DNA from 4 places in the Bacillus cereus group sp. RP37 genome. Region 2 is predicted to be linked to each of the others. Evidence: riboswitches for the same ligand, from Rfam matches in the RefSeq annotation. Region 2 holds a riboswitch; each other region holds the start of a gene.

Region 1 (4,636 bases), 340 kb from region 2:
AAATTTTACGTTCTTTATCTGTGAAGGCCGAGAAGTTAACGTATCCTTCTGTTGGAATAATTGCGTGATGATCACTTACTTTACTATCATCAACAAATGACTTATTAGACTTGATAGGCTTTTGTAATACTTTATGTGCTAAAGGACGGTACTCTCCAACGCCACATGCTTTTAGACGTTCTGGGAGTGTTCCAACGATATCAGATGAAATATAGCGTGAATCTGTACGAGGGTACGTTAGCACTTTATGTTGCTCATACAATTTCTGCATAATGTTTAATGTTTCTTTCGCAGAATAACCGAACTTTTTATTTGCATCACGTTGCAATTCAGTTAGATCGTAAAGACCAGGAGAGAATGACTTCTTCTGTTTTTTATCAATTTCTACAACAGTAGCATTATGTTTATCTAAACCTTTTACAATACCATCGATTTTTTCTTTATTAAAACTGCGACTATTGCCGTTTGCATCTTGCCAAGTTAGTTTTAACTGATTCGTTGTTTGAGCTTCGATGCCGTAGTAAGTTTGAGCTTTGAAGTTCTTTATTTCATCTTCACGATTAGCGATCATAGCGACAGTAGGTGTTTGAACACGGCCGCAATTCAGCTGGGCATTAAAGCGAGTCGTTAAAGCTCGAGTCGCGTTAAGACCGATATACCAGTCAGCTTCTGAACGTGCAACTGCAGAAGCGTATAAATTGTCATATGCTTTACCTGGTTTTAAATTAGCGAAGCCATCTTTAATTGCTTTATCAGTAACGGATGAAATCCATAGACGTTTGATTGGTTTGTTAACTCGAACCTTATCAATAATCCAGCGAGCGACTAACTCTCCTTCACGTCCAGCATCTGTTGCTACAATAATTTCAGTTACATCTTTTCTAAGAAGCTGACTTTTTACAGCATTAAATTGTTTCCCTGTTTGTTTAATCACCGTTAATTTCAAACGCTCTGGTAGCATCGGTAAATCTTCTAAATTCCACTTTTTATATTTCACATCATAGCTTTCTGGATCTGCTAATGTAACGAGATGACCTAAAGCCCAAGTTACAATATATTTACTACCTTCAAGGTAGCCGTTTCCTTTTTTATCGCACTTCAGTACGCGAGCAATATCACGTGCAACGGAAGGCTTTTCAGCGATTACAACGCTTTTTGACATATTTAAAACATCCTTTCAAATTTCCATACGTTAACTATAGCATACATCTTCTTGAGATTCAGTTTCGCTCCAGATTTGAACGTTTTTTAGTGGGATAACATCTGTTTGAAAGTGAATGATGGCGACAGAACATAATATGCACCATGATGAGACTATGAGAAATAGATACTTATTTATTATACGTATTGTTTTATTAGTTGCTTCTATATTAAATAGAAAAGTAAAGAACTTGTTATTTTACTAGAATAAGAGTAGACTTTGAAGTAGAAGAATACTAAACACATGGGAGTTTGTGGATGCAAACTGAGAGTATGACTAATCCGTCATTGACCATTTGAACCTGTTGGATAATGCCAGCGTAGGGAGAGTGTAAAAGCACATGTTCAGGCACTTTGCGTACGCGCAAAGTGTCTTTTTGTGTATCTCCCATCACTATAGTTAGGGGATGAGAATGATGAATATAAAAGAAATTAGTAAAGTAGTGGATTTGGTGAGAGAATCTAATCCGCTCGTTCATAATATTACAAATGTCGTTGTAACAAATTTTACAGCTAACGGTTTGTTAGCGTTAGGGGCATCGCCTGTAATGGCGTATGCAAAAGAAGAAGTAGCAGAAATGGCTAGCATTGCTGGAGCGTTAGTATTAAATATGGGGACACTTCGCCCTGAAGAAGTAGAAGCAATGTTACTTGCAGGTAAATCAGCAAATGTGAACAATGTACCAGTACTGTTTGATCCAGTTGGTGCAGGAGCAACATCGTATCGAACAGAAGTTGCGAGACATATTCCAGCTGAAATCGAGTTAGCGATTATTCGCGGAAATGCAGCTGAAATAGCGAATGTTATTAATGAGAGATGGGAAATTAAAGGAGTAGACGCTGGTGCTGGAAATGGTAATGTCGTAAGTATTGCAAAGCAGGCAGCAGACGAATTGAATACAGTTGCGGTAATTACTGGAAAAGAAGATGTTGTTACAGATGGAGAGCGAACTATTCTTATTCAAAATGGTCACCCTATTTTAACGAAAGTTACAGGTACTGGTTGTTTACTAACTTCTGTAATAGGAGCATTTGTAGCGATAGAAAAGGATTATGTAAAGGCAGCGGTAGCCGCATTAACATTTTATGGTGTAGCTGCGGAACTAGCAGCTGCCAAGACAGTGGAAAAGGGACCGGGTAGTTTCCAAATTGAATTTTTAAATCAGTTAGCGAATACCACTTCAGGTGATATTGAGAAGTATGGGAAGATTGAGATTATATAGTAAGGAGGGGAACTAGATGTCGCGGATTACAAAGGCTGAAATGTCTAGGTTATTATCAGTATATTTTATTATGGGAAGTAACAATTGTACGAAGGAGCCACTACGAGTATTGAGAGATGCACTTGAAGGCGGTATAACAATTTTTCAATTTCGTGAAAAGGGGGAAGGCGCTTTAACGGGAGAGAAACGCATTTGTTTCGCAAAAGAACTACAAGCAATTTGTAAGGAGTACGGTGTACCATTCATCGTAAATGATGATGTGGAACTAGCTCTCGAGTTAGATGCAGATGGCGTGCATGTTGGACAAGATGATGAAGGAATTACTTCTGTTCGTGAAAAAATGGGGGATAAAATTGTTGGTGTATCTACACATACAATTGAAGAAGCACGTTGGGCAATTGAAAACGGAGCTGATTATTTAGGTGTTGGCCCTATTTTCCCAACGAGTACGAAAAAAGATACGAAAGCTGTGCAAGGAACGAAATGTTTAGCTCATTTTAGAGAGCAAGGAATTACAATACCGATCGTCGGAATTGGTGGTATTACAATTGAAAATACAGCTTCAGTTATAGAAGCAGGTGCGGACGGTGTTTCCGTTATTTCCGCGATTAGTTTAGCAGAATCTGCGTATGAAAGTACGAAGAAGCTAGTAGAGGAAGTAAGTAACAGTTTGTAGAAGAAGGCTATGTAGTATTAAAAGGCTACATAGCTTTTTATTTTTTTCTGATATTGATATTTAGAAAAAGGGAGATGATTGTTTGAAACGTAAACAGTTTGTAGAGTTGCAAAATGAATTATTTCGTTTATTCGAACAAGGAGACTTTGATGTTATTTATAGATACATAGATAAAGCGAAAAGAGAGTTCCCTGAAAGGATGGATAAAACTAGCTTTTGGGAAGCGTGTGTACTTTCGATAGAAGGGAAGTATGAAGAAGCAATTGTTAGTTTAAATGAAGCTTTAGAAAAGGGGATTTGGTGGAATCCACATACACTTATGCAGGATGAAGATTTAAAGGAATTACGAGAGAATGAAGCTTTTAAAATGATAGTGAAAAAGTGTGAAGAAATCTTTAAGAAACAGCAGCTAACAGCCGACCCGAAATTATTTACTTATGGAAATGAAGAGGCGAAGACAGGACTATTTTCTTTACATTGGAGAGGATCAAACATAAATGATTTTGCACCGTATTGGTATGGAGAAGAAATATTACGTGAGTATATGTTAGGTTTTTCTCAATCCTCACAAGTACATGGAATGAATTCTTATAGCTGGGATAATCATGATATAGCTATAAAAGATATTATGAAAAGTTTTAATGATTTTATGGGTAAATATGACTTGGAAGACACCATCCTTGCGGGAGCTTCTCAAGGGGGGAATATAGCGATAGAGTTAGCGTTAAAGAATATGTTAGAGACTCAAAAATTTATTGCAGCTATACCCGCTATTCGAGATGTTGAGGCAATTGAAAGTATAGTCGTATCAAATGATATAACGAATGTAGAAGGATATATTGTTACGGGAGATAAAGATCCGTTTTACGAAAACACGCTTCAATTAATGTCGATGTTCGAGAAATATAATGTGAACTGTAAATTAATTGTGAGAGAAGGTTTGGGTCATCTTTTCCCAGCGGACTTCACACAAATATTAAAGAACATAATGGCAGAATGGACAGTTAAAAATATTTAAACAAACGTTTGATTAAAAAAGCACAAACCCTTTAAAACTTTGGGTTTGTGCTTGTTCTTTAAAACATAATTGAAATTAAGAGCATTCCAATTCCGATAGAAGTGAATGTTGCGATTAGGCCTGGAATCATAAAGCTATGATTTAAAACATATTTACCAATGCCAGTTGTACCAGTGCGATCAAAGTTAATGGCAGCAACGATTGTTCCATAGTTTGGAATGAAGAAGTATCCATTTACTGCAGGGAACATCGCGATTAGTAGTGCTGGTGGAATACCGAGTGATAATCCAAGAGGCATTAAAGCGCGTACTGTTGCTGCTTGACTATATAGTAAAATAGATAGAATGAATAATGCGATGGCAAATAGCCATGGTGCACTTGTTACTAGGTGCTGAATTGATCCTTGAATCATATTTAAGTTTCCGTTAAAGAAAGTATCTCCCATCCAAGCGATCCCGAAAATAGCAACAACTGCTGTTGCCCCCGCTTTAAAGACGTTACCAGACACGATGCTTTCTA
Region 2 (4,636 bases):
AAAGTAAGGAGAACGCAATTAAGACGAGAAATAACATTCCATAAAGGAGAAATTGTGCCGTATAGCTTCCTTGTATACCAAAAAAAGTATTTGTTTTTTTATATAAATTCAATATATATTTTAGCGGATTATCTTTGAAAGATTGGTACACAGTGTCTCCTCTTTCTAAGCTTCTTGTTCGTGTTTTTTGTTATTAGGGACATGAATGTACCTAGCTATGAATAATAAAACAGCCATAAAGCATACGGGAAATACGGTAGTTAAATAAAAACCATTACTAATAATATTTGTTATTAGGGCACTTAATAGAAAGACGGCATTATAAATATGGGCAATTTTTTGTTTTAGTTGTACTTGAAAGGCTTCCATCATAATTTCTAAAGTAACAAAAGCAATGATAATAGATAAAAATACAGTATTTGTATTGTAAATGATTAAACAAAAAATTAAACCTAAAAAGGCTAAGTATTCAATTAAGAGAGATATATTGATATTGCGTGGCATACAATTTACCTAACTAAATATGGCAGTGGGTTTACTGCATTTGTTTTTTCAAAATTCCACTCTCCATTGTGTAATTCAAAATGAAGATGTTGCCCGTATGAATGACCTGTGTTTCCCATATGACCTACTAATTGTCCAGCTTGTACTTGATCACCAGCTTGTACAGTGCGATCTTTCATGTGAGCATAGACTGTCGTATATAATTTCCCGTTTATTTGATGGGCGATGAACACAACATTGCCATAGCTAGCTGAATAATATGATTTCACAACTTTACCTGCAGCCGCCGCCTGGATAGAGACATTACCCTGAGCTGCAATATCTATACCATAATGCATTTGTTCCCAGCGCATATCAAAGGTTGAGCTAACTCTTCCTTGAGTAGGGAATTTAAAAACTGCTGGAATTGAAGTAGGTTGAGCTGTTTGAGCTTGTGATTGCGTTTGCGTTTGATTTTGCACCACATAATGTTTTGCCACATATCCGTATCCTGTGCCAAAACGAATTTTATACCAAGTTCCTACAGTTTCCACTACTTGTATTTGTGTACCATTTTGTAATGAGCCAAGTAGTGCGCTACTTGTACTAGCGTTGCTACGTACATTAAGTTTAGGTGTTGCAACTGTGTATTTCGTATTATTTTGAACTGTGATGCCTTTTACTAAAGGCTGTGAACCATTAGACACGAATGCCTTTTGTACGTAACCTGTTTTGCCATTATGTAAAATTTTATACCAATCACCTTGTTCTTCTTGAATGGTAACGAATTTCCCATTTGGTAATACATCTAAAATTGAAGATTCTAAATTAGGTTCAGAACGAACGTTTAATGCATTGGCATTAACGATGTATTGATTATTAGATTGAAGTTTGTTTTTTAGTAGAATAGCATCTTTTTGTACGTAACCTACTTTATTATTAACAGATACTTTATACCAGCCATTAGTTGTTTCAAGTATGTTCACTTTCGTATTAAAGCGGATTGTATCAATTGATGAGCTATTTGCGTTATCTTTTGTATGTAAGGCTACTTGATCGACTTTTACATATCCAGTTTTCACATTAGATAATTGTTCAGCGTTGGCTGTTTGTACATTTGTTTCTCCCATAGAAGGAAGTAAAGAGGCAATTGCGACAGTAGTTGCTGTTAAAGCAGTAGCTTTCATATTCATATAATAGAGACCTCCTCTAGTTGTATAGTTGTAATTTTATTATAGTATAAAGATATAATATAGTGGGTGTATTCACATAAATGTAATATGAAATCAATATAAAAATAAATTTTTTGAGGATAATGATTCCTTTTTATCCAATTAATTAGGATAATAATTTCTAAGATAGAATATAAGTATTATATAGTTCTGTTATTTTGTTGACAATTGAGAAAATTAAAATAGTTGATGATGTCTTATTACGATGTTATACTGACAGTGATAATTTCATAGTTTGCTAGGAGAGCTGGTGTTGCCAGCTGAGAGTAGGCCGTAAGCCTTTGATCCTTTTCATTACCTGATCTAGATTATGCTAGCGTAGGGAAGCAATTCGGACACTAATAATGAGTCCCCGTTTCTTTGCGTATAGAAACGGGGCTTTTTTATTTGAAAATTTCATATTGAAACCACTAGGGGTGCTTGTTGTGCTGAGAGAGGAATAATCCTTAACCCTTACAGACCTGATCTAGGTAATACTAGCGAAGGGAAGTGGAGCAACGAATAAATTATAATTTTATTTGCTGTAACCACTTCTTATTTAGAAGTGGTTTTTTATTTAGATATATAAATTGAAAGGGGATAGAGAAATGAAATTTTGCGATAGATTATTAGAAACTGTACAACCAGTTTGGGAGATGAGTCATAATCACCCGTTTGTAGTAGGTATGGGAGATGGCACGTTAGAAAAAGATAAGTTTCAGTATTATATTATTCAAGATTATTTATATTTGTTAGATTATGCAAAGCTATATGCGATTGGTGTTGTAAAAGCAACGAATCCACAAGTAATGGGGAAATTTGCTGAACAAATTGATGGCATATTAAATGGAGAAATGACAATCCATAAACAATATGCAAAAAGACTTGGTATTTCTATAGAGGAGATAGAATCTGCAAAACCATCTGCTAAAAATTTAGCCTATACAAATTACATGATGTCTGTATCTCAAAATGGCACGCTTGCGGAATTAATAGCAGCACTTCTTCCATGTATGTGGAGCTACTGGGAAATTGGAAAGCGTTTAAACGATATTCCTGGAGCAAGAGATCATGAGTTCTTTGGTGAGTGGATTCAAGGATATAGTTCGGAAGAATACGGTAGCCTTTGTATTTGGTTAATAGATTTATTAAATGAAATGGCAGTTGGAAAGTCTGACAAAGAGCTAGATCGATTAGAGGAGATTTTCCTATATTCCAGTCGATTTGAATATTTATTCTGGGATATGTCCTATCGTAAGGAGATGTGGGGATTTGAGGAGCAAGAACATACTACAGTTTCATAATGTTTCTTTTCATTATGATGAGAAACCAATCATCAATGAATTAAATGCTTCTATACAAGATAAAGAGTTTGTAAGTATTATCGGACCGAGTGGATGCGGGAAAAGTACTTTATTTCGCCTTATTACAGGTTTAGAAGAAACAAGTACGGGACAGATAGAGCTGACAGAAACAAAGAGCCATCCTGTAGGGTATATGCCCCAAAAAGATATGCTCCTGCCATGGAGAACGATTATTGAGAATGCTGCCCTGCCGCTAGAGTGCCAAGGTGTACAGAAGAAAGAAGCACAAATAAAGGCAAAGGAACTGTTACATAAATTTGGCTTACAAGGGTATGAGACAAAATATCCGAAAGATTTATCTGGTGGTATGAGACAACGCGTATCTTTTATTCGAACTTTATTAACAGGCGGGGAGATATTGCTGTTAGATGAACCGTTTAGCGCGTTGGATGCGTTAACGAAGGCATCTTTGCAAGAATGGCTGTTTGAACAATGGAAAGAGTGGAAAAAAACAATTTTATTTATCACTCATGATGTGGAAGAAGCATTGTTTCTTTCTAATCGAATTTTCGTTGTAGAAAATCAACCGATAACTACTTTAACCGAGAGGATTGTACCGCTTGATCGTAATCGGACAAGAAAAGATTTGTATAAGCCTGAAGTGTTAGCGCTTAAAGATGAGCTTCTTAGTATGTTACAAAGGCAGGTACTCGTATGATGAACCGGTTGAAGGAACTATTACCTGCCCTTACACTTTCTAGTGTTTTACTTGTCATGTGGGAAATAGGCGCAAGAATTGTAGATGAGATGTACATTTTACCGTCACCGTCTGCAATTGTAATGAAGATATGGCAACTAAAAGATATATTATTTACAGTTCATTTGCCGGCAACATTATACGTCGTTTTAATAGGGGTAGCTATTTCTATCGTACTTGGGGTAGGGCTAGCAATATTAATGAATGCGAGTAATTGGATGGAGAGAGCATTTTATCCATTATTAGTTGCCTCACAAACGATTCCGATTACAGCGCTTGCTCCGCTCTTCGTTTTATGGTTTGGATATACGATCTGGAGTAAGGTTGTTGTCACGGTTTTAATTACGTTTTTCCCAATTGCGGTCAATACGTATGATGGACTACGTAGTACAAAAAAAGAATGGGAGGAGCTCTTAGTTACGTATGGAGCAACGAAAAAAGATATTTTTCTTAAATTAAAGTTACCATCTGCTCTTCCTTATTTTTTCTCAGCTTTAAAAATTGCAGTTCCGCTTAGTGTGATTGGGGCGGCAATTGGTGAATGGCTCGGTGCACAAGCTGGGCTAGGATATTTCAGTAAAAGAATGATGACGCAATTAGACGGAGCGGGTGTATTTGCCCCCATTGTATTGTTATCATTATTAGCTATTTTCTTTGTTGTCCTTATTTCGATTTTAGAAAAGAAATTTATTAGTTGGAGGAAGTATTCATGAAATTTTTAAAACGCATCTTTGTGTTTACATTATTAGTTGCAATGATCGCTGGATGTTCTAGTAATTCGGCATCAGATAAGAATAAAAAAGAAAAAGAAATAACGGTCATGCTTGATTGGTACCCAAATGCGGTACATAGCTTTATTTATGCGGCGATTGAAAAAGGCT
Region 3 (4,636 bases), 1.7 Mb from region 2:
TACCTTATTAGCGGATGAATTAGATTTAATGAAACATGGTGTTCGCTGGGAAAAAGGAATGATTGTTTTTAACAGCATCGCTCCAGATGAAAAGCTATTTGATGTGGAAAATTTCAAAAGAGCTTTTCTTACTCGTATGTCCATTGAAGGTGATGTCGTATTAAACTACGGTTACGCAAAAGGGTATAGACCGCTAATGAATTATCTACTTCATTATATGGAAATGAAAGGTGTAGATATTTCAAATAAAGATATTTTAATTACAAATGGATTTACAGAAGGATTAGACATTGTACTATCCTCGTTATCGAAGAAGTCAGGGCGGGTTATTTGTGAGAATCCGACTCATCATGCTGCACTAAAGCTTTTCCGTTTACATGGACTTGAAGTGCATGGAATTAATATGAATGAAGATGGCATTGATACGAACGAAGTTGAAAAAAGCTTGCGTGAAAAAGAGTTTGATTTTGCGTATTTAATTCCTTCCTATCATAATCCAACCGGCATTGTTACGAGTTCGGAGAAAAGAACGGAACTGATGAGATTATTTTCAAAATATAAGATTCCTATTATAGAAGATGGATTTAATGAAGAGCTACGTTATTCAGGATCACATTTAGCACCATTATTAACTTTTGCTGGCGCTGGTAATAATGTGATTTATATTAGTAGCTTTTCAAAGGTACTTTTCCCTGGTTTACGTGTAGGCTGGATCATTGCAGATAAAGAACTGATTCATTATTTAGAAAGTGTAAAAAGAGCAAGAACAATTCACACATCTACTTTAGATCAAGCTGTTCTGTTTCAATATTTACATGAAGGATATTTTGAAAAATATTTAAAAAAGGCAAGATCTGTTTATAAGAAAAAATATGAGTTAGCTGTTAGGGCGTGTAACGAGTACATTCCGTTTCAAAGAATGACCGGTGATGGTGGACTTCATTTATTTATAGAGTTAGAAGAAAAAATTCATGCCCGTACTCTTTTGCAAAAGTGTTATGAGCAGGGGGTTACATTTTCTCCTGGAGATGTTTTTTATTCTAATGGAGAAGGAACGAACACTTTTCGATTAGGATTTTCACGTTTGAAAGAAGAAGAAATTGTTCGGGGAATCAAAATAATCGGTGATACAATAAAAAATGAAATTTGGAGTTGAGGAAATGAGAATTGGCGTTATTATGGGAGGAGTATCCTCTGAAAAACAAGTATCAATTATGACTGGAAATGAAATGATTGCACATTTAGATAAAAGTAAGTATGACATTGTTCCAATTACGTTAAACGAAAAAATGGATTTAATCGAAAAAGCGAAAGACATTGATTTTGCGCTGCTTGCATTACACGGAAAATACGGAGAAGATGGGACTGTTCAAGGAACGCTTGAAAGTTTAGGTATTCCTTATAGCGGGAGCAATATGTTATCTAGCGGTATATGTATGGACAAAAACATTTCGAAAAAGATTTTACGTTATGAAGGAATAGAAACACCAGATTGGATTGAACTTACAAAAATGGAGGATCTAAATCTTGATGAATTAGATAAGTTAGGATTTCCGTTAGTGGTAAAACCAAACTCTGGTGGCTCGAGTGTCGGGGTAAAGATTGTATATGATAAAGACGAATTAATTTCAATGCTGGAAACTGTGTTCGAATGGGATTCTGAAGTAGTAATAGAGAAGTATATAAAAGGTGACGAGATTACATGTTCCATTTTTGATGGAAAACAGTTACCCATCATTTCAATTCGACATGCGGCGGAGTTCTTTGATTACAATGCGAAATATGATGATGCTGGTACTATTGAAGAAGTTATTGAACTTCCAGCTGAATTGAAAGAACGTGTAAACGAAGCGTCACTGGCTTGCTATAAAGCATTAAAATGTAGTGTTTATGCAAGGGTTGATATGATGGTGAAAGACGGTATTCCATATGTAATGGAGGTTAATACATTACCAGGGATGACACAAGCAAGTCTATTACCAAAAAGTGCAGATGCAGCGGGAATTAATTATAGCAAACTATTAGATATGATTATTGAAACTTCATTAAGAGTAAGGGAAGAAGAAGGGTTTTAAGTAGCAGTATCATGAATACTTTTGACAGTAACATGAAGTATGTTATGATGAATACAATACGAAAATTAAATATTTATCCACTAGGGGGGCCTATTATAGGCTGAGATCAAATGGGAATTTGAGACTCTTAGTACCTGATCTGGTTAATGCCAGCGTAGGGAAGTGGGAAAGACATTGCTATTTCATGAATAAATACTGTCAATTTCACTTTCTTTACGCCTGTAAAGAAAGTTTTTTTATTTTACAGATTTAATAATTGTGGGTAAATACTTAAATTTTATACATTATGGGAGGGATTTAAATGAAATTTTCACAATCATTACGTCAAGAAGTAGATTCAATTTGGGAAGCTAGTTTTCATCACCCTTTTGTAAAACAACTTGGTGAAGGAACGTTAGATTTAGCTAGTTTTCGCTATTATGTGCTGCAAGATTCATATTATTTGAGTCATTTTGCTAGAGTACAAACTTTAGGAGCTGCAAAAGCACTGGAATTAGAAACGACAGCTCGTATGGCACATCATGCTCAAAATACATACGAGGCGGAATTATCTTTACATGAGAATTTTGCGAAGAAACTAGGGATAACTCAAGAAGAAAAAGATAGTTTTATCCCTGCTCCAACTGCATACGCTTATACTTCACATATGTATCGTGCTGCGTATGAAGGACATTTAGGCGATATCATTGCAGCAATTTTACCTTGCTATTGGTTGTATTATGAAATTGGTGAGCGTTTAAAAGAGTGTCAGCCAGAAGAACCAATTTATAACGAATGGATTTCTGCTTATGGATCTGATTGGTTCCGTACGCTAGTTGAAGAGCAAATTACAAGATTAGATACTATCGCTGAAAACGTAACAGAGTCTGACCGTAAGCGAATGAAACAGCATTTCATTATTAGCAGTCAATATGAATATTCATTTTGGGAAATGGCTTATACTTTAGAAAAGTGGCCAGTGAATACAGAAGTAAAAGATGTAATCGGATAAAGAATGGAAGTAATGTTATAGATAGGTATGGATAATACCTATCTATATATTTTTTCTTGTCAGATTTGCGTAAAGTCGATAGTGCTGCGGATATAGCAAAATGGCATATCGATAAGTTAGTTAATTTAATTTTCTACGCATTAACTGGATAAACTTCTGCGACTTTTATTTTACAATCAAACTTCGTTACTGCTCCAACTTCAGATGCACAACGTAATGGAATGAAATTCTACCTTGAACGTAAAGATTGGTGGTTTGAAGTTAAACAAGAAAGAAATCGGCTCTGTTAACTGTAACGGAGTTGTTTTTTCTTGCAGGAATTTCTAAATCATTATGGAATGCTGTTAATACAATATGTAAATATGCATATTGTATCTTTTGGAGTTCTTGATGTGTTAAAATTAAATATATAGATGCATAAATGAAAAAGAAGCAAAAGTAGGAATATCCAATGAATTTTGAGAGGTGTTACATGTTTACAAATAAGAAATTAATTCGATTTGGTCTATCGTTGTTTGTATTTTTAGGGATAATTAATTTTACGATTAGTTATTTTCAAACATATCTTGAAACAGCAGCAAATATTAAATGGGTAGTTCCAGAAATTTGGAAAACTATTTTGATAGATGTTCCTCAAGGTATACTTGTTCTTTTAGGCGCAATTGCTTTATATGATTTCACAAAAGAGGTATCACAAAAAGACGCATCAATCTAAGTGCGTCTTTTTTCAATTTTTTTAATTAGCAATTTCATGGAGAGCTTGCTGGAAAAGTAGAATGAAAAGCCCTAATCAGGGCTTTTTTTGTAGGAATTTCTTCACCGTCATTGAATTCCGTAACTAGTAGTTTTTTTGATGATACGACGGACGAGATTTTTTATTCTGCTAGTGTGAAGTATATAAAAGGTTAGGAATATCAGATGGTACGCTCAGTAAGTATATGGGAGTGTTATAACGAGAGGTATTTACAGTACAGAAAAATCTAAGCGGCAGACGGGAATACATAGGATACGGCATCATGGTTATTGAGAAATGAATTGAAATTAGTAAGCATGAAGATATGATGCTAGAATTCACATTTTATAATTTCTATTTATAAAAATGAGCCCATAGTAAAAATAGGTATATGAACAAGGTGCATCATCTAGTGATAAGTCATACTTTGTTGGTGTATGTATTGAACTTAGTTTATAGCGCTATTTTTACTTAGATTTAACGATCAGAAATATAGGACAGCATTGATAGGGTTGTATTTTATAAACGGAGGTCATGAAAATGAATAAGTTTCAACAAGAATTACAAGCGTTAAGCCTTAATGATTACCGGTCTGGAAATATTGTGTATTGGGACCAGCAAAACCAATATCCATATTACTATTTTGAAGATGCTGCTCGTCGCTGTGGTGGTTGTGGCGGTCGTTGCGGTGGTTGTGGCGGTCGTTGTGGTGGATTCCGTTGTGGTGGATTCCGTTGTATTGGTTGCTTCGGTTGTTTTGGTTGTGGCGGTTGTGGTGGCTGTGGCGGTTGTGGTGGTTGCTCTAATTGTTTTAATGGTACTTCTGATACTACTGGT
Region 4 (4,636 bases), 4.0 Mb from region 2:
AAAGCCAAGCGGTGCAAATAGTGGTGCGATAAATCCACCAATCATCGCTAAGAAACTGTCTCCCATGTCAACACCAAATCCTGATGGACCTGCATAATTTAATAACCAAATGACAACCGAGCCACCGAAGATGAATGTACCAGCTTTACGAACAAATCCTTTCCCCTTCTCCCATGTGCTCAGCCATAACGTTTTCGCTTGCGGCACGCGGTAAGGAGGTAGTTCAATGACGAAAATAGACTTCTCCGCTTTTAAAATTGTCAGAGACATAATTTTTGTAACTAATAACGCTAGAACAATACCTGCAACATATAAAGAGAACACAACAGTTGCCTGACTATGAGGGAAGAATACTCCCGCAAATAACGCATATACAGGTAAACGTGCCGAACAAGACATAAATGGTGTTACAAGCACTGTAAGTAATCTTTCTTTTTCTTGTTCAATCGTTCTCGCTGCCATAATACCTGGAACATTACATCCAAAACCGATAATCATCGGAATGAATGCTTTTCCGTTTAAACCGAAGAACTCCATAATTCTATCCATAACAACTGCAATTCGCGCCATATATCCTGAGTCTTCTAATAATGAAATGAAAAAGAATAGTGCAAAGATTTGTGGCACGAATACTAATACCGCACCAACACCAGCAATAATACCTTCTGTAACGAGTGCTTGAATAAAGTCAGAAGCACCAATACTTGTGAGTCCAGCCGTTACCCAATCCGTAAGCTGCCCGCCAAAAAATCCATCTAACATATCAGATAAAGGTGTACCAATCCACGTAAACGTAACCTGAAAAATAAAAAACATAACTGCTAAAAAGATTGGAAGTCCTAAAATTTTATGTGTAATTAACCTATCGATTTTTTCCGAAAAAGGAATTTTTCCTTCTTTCTCATGCTTCATAACATTTGTTTTTAACTTTTCAATATACGCTTCACGAGTTTTGTAAATGTGCTCCTCTAACGTACAATCGAGTTTTCCTTCTAAGCGAGATCGAATGGCTACAAGTTCCTTATAAATTGGTAATGCTTTCATTTCTTTTTCTACTACTTCGTTATTGCTTAAAAATTGAAGGGCTAACCATCTCGGATGCTTATAATTCACTGTCTCTAAAAGAGCGATTACCTCTCCAATTCCTTCATCCATTGGTACACCATATGAAATAATGAATGGTTTTTTCTCATTTTTGTCATTTTCTTTAAGAGTAGTAAGCAGTTCTTCACAGCCTTTTCCGCTTCTTGCAACGACAGGAACGACTGTTACACCTAATAGTTCTGATAACCGTTTTACATCAATTACAATGCCTCGTTGCTTTGCCACATCGACCATATTTAATCCAATTGAAACCGGTTTTCCAAATTCAAGTAATTGCAACGTTAAATGCATATTTCGTTCAAACTGCGAGGAATCCACAATATTTAACATATGATGAAATTCGTCTGTTAGTAGAAAATTCGTAACGACACCTTCGTCACGTGAAACTGGATTCAAATCATACACTCCTGGTAAATCAATTAATGTTCCTTGCTTATCTTTTAATTTACCAACCTTTTTTTCTACTGTTACACCACTCCAGTTTCCTACATATTCATAAGAACCAGTAAGTGCATTAAATAATGATGTCTTCCCTGTATTCGGATTCCCTAGCAAAGCTACCTTATTCACGCTAATTCCACCTTTATCATTTTCGCGTCACAATGACGAATACTAATTAACTGTCCACGACACTCCAATGTACAAGGACCTTTAAACATCGCTTTCTGTTTCAAGCGAAGTTCGCTTCCTTCCGCAAGACCGAAAGCAGCTAGTCTACGCTTTAATAACTGATCTAAAGACTGAATACTTTTTACTAACACTTTCTCGCCAATTTTAATATCTACTAAGCTCATAACCTTCCCCCTCAGAAGAGAATGATAATTATTTTCAAAAAAATTATAGCATATTCTATTTCATTTGGACTATATCTTTTCGCTTCATATTTATTAACATTTCAATACAATTATATTTCAATTATTGTCATACTTGATTCATTTGCCATTCTCATCCATTTCGCTTACAATAAACAATAGCAAATAAAGAATCTCGTTATCACAGGGGGAGCCATGCCGCTGAGAGGGAACACTTCGTTCCGACCCTTCGAACCTGTTAGTTAATGCTAACGCAGGGATTGTGCAAACGTCCGAAATACATACCTCTTTTTTATTTACGTATTTCGTATCCTCCTATGATACCTATTCTTTTTTGTACAACTTGGATTTAGGGGGAGACAACATGCGTAACACCAATTTACAAGCGATGATCGAATCTGCCATTCTTGCAGCCTTCGCCTTGGTCATCGACATTTTACCATTATCAATCAAACTTCCAACAGGCGGTTCCATCTCATTCGCTATGATTCCTATTTTTATTATCGCATACCGCTGGGGCTTCAAAATGGCTTTCTTAGGAGGCTTAATTTGGGGATTATTACAAATTGTCGTTGGCGATGCCATTATCGTCACACCAATTCAAGTACTCATTGAATACTTCGTTGCTTTCGCATTCATTGGATTTGCTGGTTTATTCTATCGTCCAATTCAAAAAGCACTTTTAACATCCAATGAAAATAGCGAAGACCAATCCAATTTAGGTAGCCGTAAAGACAAACCTTCTTCAAAACAAAACGAAGGAAAGAAAGTTATTGGTTACATTATTGTTGCTACATTTGTTGGTAGCTTTGCTCGCTACTTCTGTCACTTCATTGCCGGTATTATTTTTTGGGGACAATATGCACCGAAAGGTCAATCAGCTGTGCTATATTCATTAATCGTAAATGGTAGTACAATGATTGGTTCCTATATTCTATGTACCGTTTTACTTATCTTTTTATTTATCACTTCACCACGTTTATTCAAGAGTATCAATGCTTATCGACTAAACTCAAACAAAAAGAGCGCTTAATGAGCGCTCTTTTTTTCATATCGTAATATCAATTAAAAATACAATAAATGCACAAAAGAAAATAAATACCATTATACTTAGCCAATTGCTATGCACGGTTCATCGACTCCTTACATAACCTCATTTTCTAATCAGATTATATCGCTTAAAAATAAAGATTAGGTAAAGATAATATGAAAATAAATTAAAAAAGCGTAGCATGCATCATCTACGCTTTTTTCAATAAGTAGAAATAAAATAATACACCATCTTCTGTATTCTTTACTCCATATTCAACACCGTGTAGTTCTAAAATATTCTTTGAAATGGCAAGCCCAAGACCTGTTCCACCTTGCGAACGCTGGCGAGCTGCATCCACGCGATAAAAACGATCCCAAATTTTATCTAATTGTTCTTCTTCAATGTGAGTACCTTTATTTTCAATACATACTTTTATACGATCTTTTTCATCTATTGTAGAAATAATAATATCTTCTTTATTTGGTGTATAACGTATGGCATTCGTAATGAAGTTCACGATGACTTGTTCAATCCGGCCTTGATTTGCTATCACTTCAAATGGACCTATATTTTTATGAACACGAAGTTCTTTTTTCTCTATTTTTACAGAAAGGTGTTCACATATATCTTCAATTACTGTATCGATATAAAATGAATCCATTTTCATTTTATATGTACCTGACTCAAATTTAGCTAACTCAAGCATATCCAAAATTAACGTATCCATTTTATCTACTTCTCGTTCCATTGCCTGAAAATAGTACTCTTTTTTATGCTCAGCTACTCCATCTTTTAAAATAGAAATACAGCTTTTCATAATGCTCAGCGGTGTTTTTAATTCGTGCGAAACACCAGAAATAAATTCTTTCCGCGTATTTTCTAGCTTTCTTTCCTTTTCAATATCTTGTTCTAGCTGTCCAATATGCGAATGGAGCTTATTGGATAATACATTAATATTTTTCGACAAATCACCAATTTCATCTTTTGAAGTGATCGGTATTTGTTCTGTGAAATCTAAATGCGCTATTTTCTTCGTTGTATCATTTATTTTTAATAACGGTTTTGCGATTTGTTTAGAGTAATAGAACGAAGCGAGAAAAATAAGAACAACTACAAATGCAATGATGTAGATGTAATAATCTTGTACCATTTGTACAGCCTCATCTACAGGCTGTAAGGAAGCCATCGCATATATATATGTTATGGATCCGTCTTTTTCTTTTATCGGTTGCATTAATAATTTATATTTTATATCATTTTTTTCATAGTCCATTGTCTTTGTTGAATACTCTATTGGATTACCCTCTTTTAGTACTACATCCGTTTGAAATTCTTTTATGCTATCCAAAAATAAAGTGTTTTTATAAATTGGATTTACGGGGCCTTTTACATCTGGAAACTGTACTTTCGTAACACGCCCTCCTATGATAGCATCTGGTTCTTGGGCAGCTGGTTCTTGGGCAACTTGCTCCTGAACGACCGGCTTCTTTTCCTTACCAACTTGTTCACCCGCTGCTTTCTTTTTCTCCTGATCTAATTTACTCATTTTCTCCTTAAATGCTTTTTCTAACGGTTTATTCCATCCGCTTAAAGTCTGCTTAGATAACGAGAAAGTGAATGGAATAAAACTATCTTCTTTTTTCATTCCAGAAAAATAAATTTCTTGGCCTAAAAACTGTTCTGATGA

What was found. Region 2 has a riboswitch for thiamine pyrophosphate ahead of tenA (thiaminase II). Riboswitches for the same ligand answer to the same signal wherever they lie in the genome.
Region 1: another riboswitch for thiamine pyrophosphate. It lies ahead of thiM (hydroxyethylthiazole kinase); the one in region 2 lies ahead of tenA (thiaminase II).
Region 3: another riboswitch for thiamine pyrophosphate. It lies ahead of tenA (thiaminase II); the one in region 2 lies ahead of tenA (thiaminase II).
Region 4: another riboswitch for thiamine pyrophosphate. It lies ahead of thiT (energy-coupled thiamine transporter ThiT); the one in region 2 lies ahead of tenA (thiaminase II).

The regions. Positions count from the first base shown of each region.
Region 1 covers NZ_JARVHP010000001.1:4,970,020-4,974,655, reverse strand. Annotated here, with positions in the region: gene topB (DNA topoisomerase III) at 1-1,162, opposite strand, end outside; TPP riboswitch at 1,435-1,544, shown strand; gene thiM (hydroxyethylthiazole kinase) at 1,617-2,423, shown strand; gene thiE (thiamine phosphate synthase) at 2,440-3,099, shown strand; gene QCI44_RS26165 (alpha/beta hydrolase) at 3,182-4,117, shown strand; gene QCI44_RS26160 (anaerobic C4-dicarboxylate transporter family protein) at 4,176-4,636, opposite strand, start outside.
Region 2 covers NZ_JARVHP010000001.1:4,628,704-4,633,339, reverse strand. Annotated here, with positions in the region: gene QCI44_RS24500 (hypothetical protein) at 166-504, opposite strand; gene QCI44_RS24495 (SH3 domain-containing protein) at 510-1,676, opposite strand; TPP riboswitch at 1,946-2,057, shown strand; TPP riboswitch at 2,118-2,220, shown strand; gene tenA (thiaminase II) at 2,303-2,998, shown strand; gene QCI44_RS24485 (ABC transporter ATP-binding protein) at 2,967-3,716, shown strand; gene QCI44_RS24480 (ABC transporter permease) at 3,716-4,468, shown strand; gene QCI44_RS24475 (ABC transporter substrate-binding protein) at 4,465-4,636, shown strand, end outside.
Region 3 covers NZ_JARVHP010000001.1:2,886,962-2,891,597, reverse strand. Annotated here, with positions in the region: gene pdxR (MocR-like pyridoxine biosynthesis transcription factor PdxR) at 1-1,156, shown strand, start outside; gene ddlB (D-alanine--D-alanine ligase) at 1,161-2,075, shown strand; TPP riboswitch at 2,148-2,253, shown strand; gene tenA (thiaminase II) at 2,377-3,066, shown strand; partial or broken gene QCI44_RS15475 (N-acetylmuramoyl-L-alanine amidase C-terminal domain-containing protein) at 3,222-3,356, shown strand; gene QCI44_RS15470 (DUF3937 family protein) at 3,518-3,781, shown strand; partial or broken gene QCI44_RS15465 (hypothetical protein) at 3,892-4,097, shown strand; gene QCI44_RS15460 (heterocycloanthracin/sonorensin family bacteriocin) at 4,340-4,636, shown strand, end outside.
Region 4 covers NZ_JARVHP010000001.1:642,393-647,028, reverse strand. Annotated here, with positions in the region: gene feoB (ferrous iron transport protein B) at 1-1,674, opposite strand, end outside; gene QCI44_RS03340 (FeoA family protein) at 1,671-1,898, opposite strand; TPP riboswitch at 2,093-2,194, shown strand; gene thiT (energy-coupled thiamine transporter ThiT) at 2,281-2,949, shown strand; gene QCI44_RS03330 (sensor histidine kinase) at 3,158-4,636, opposite strand, start outside.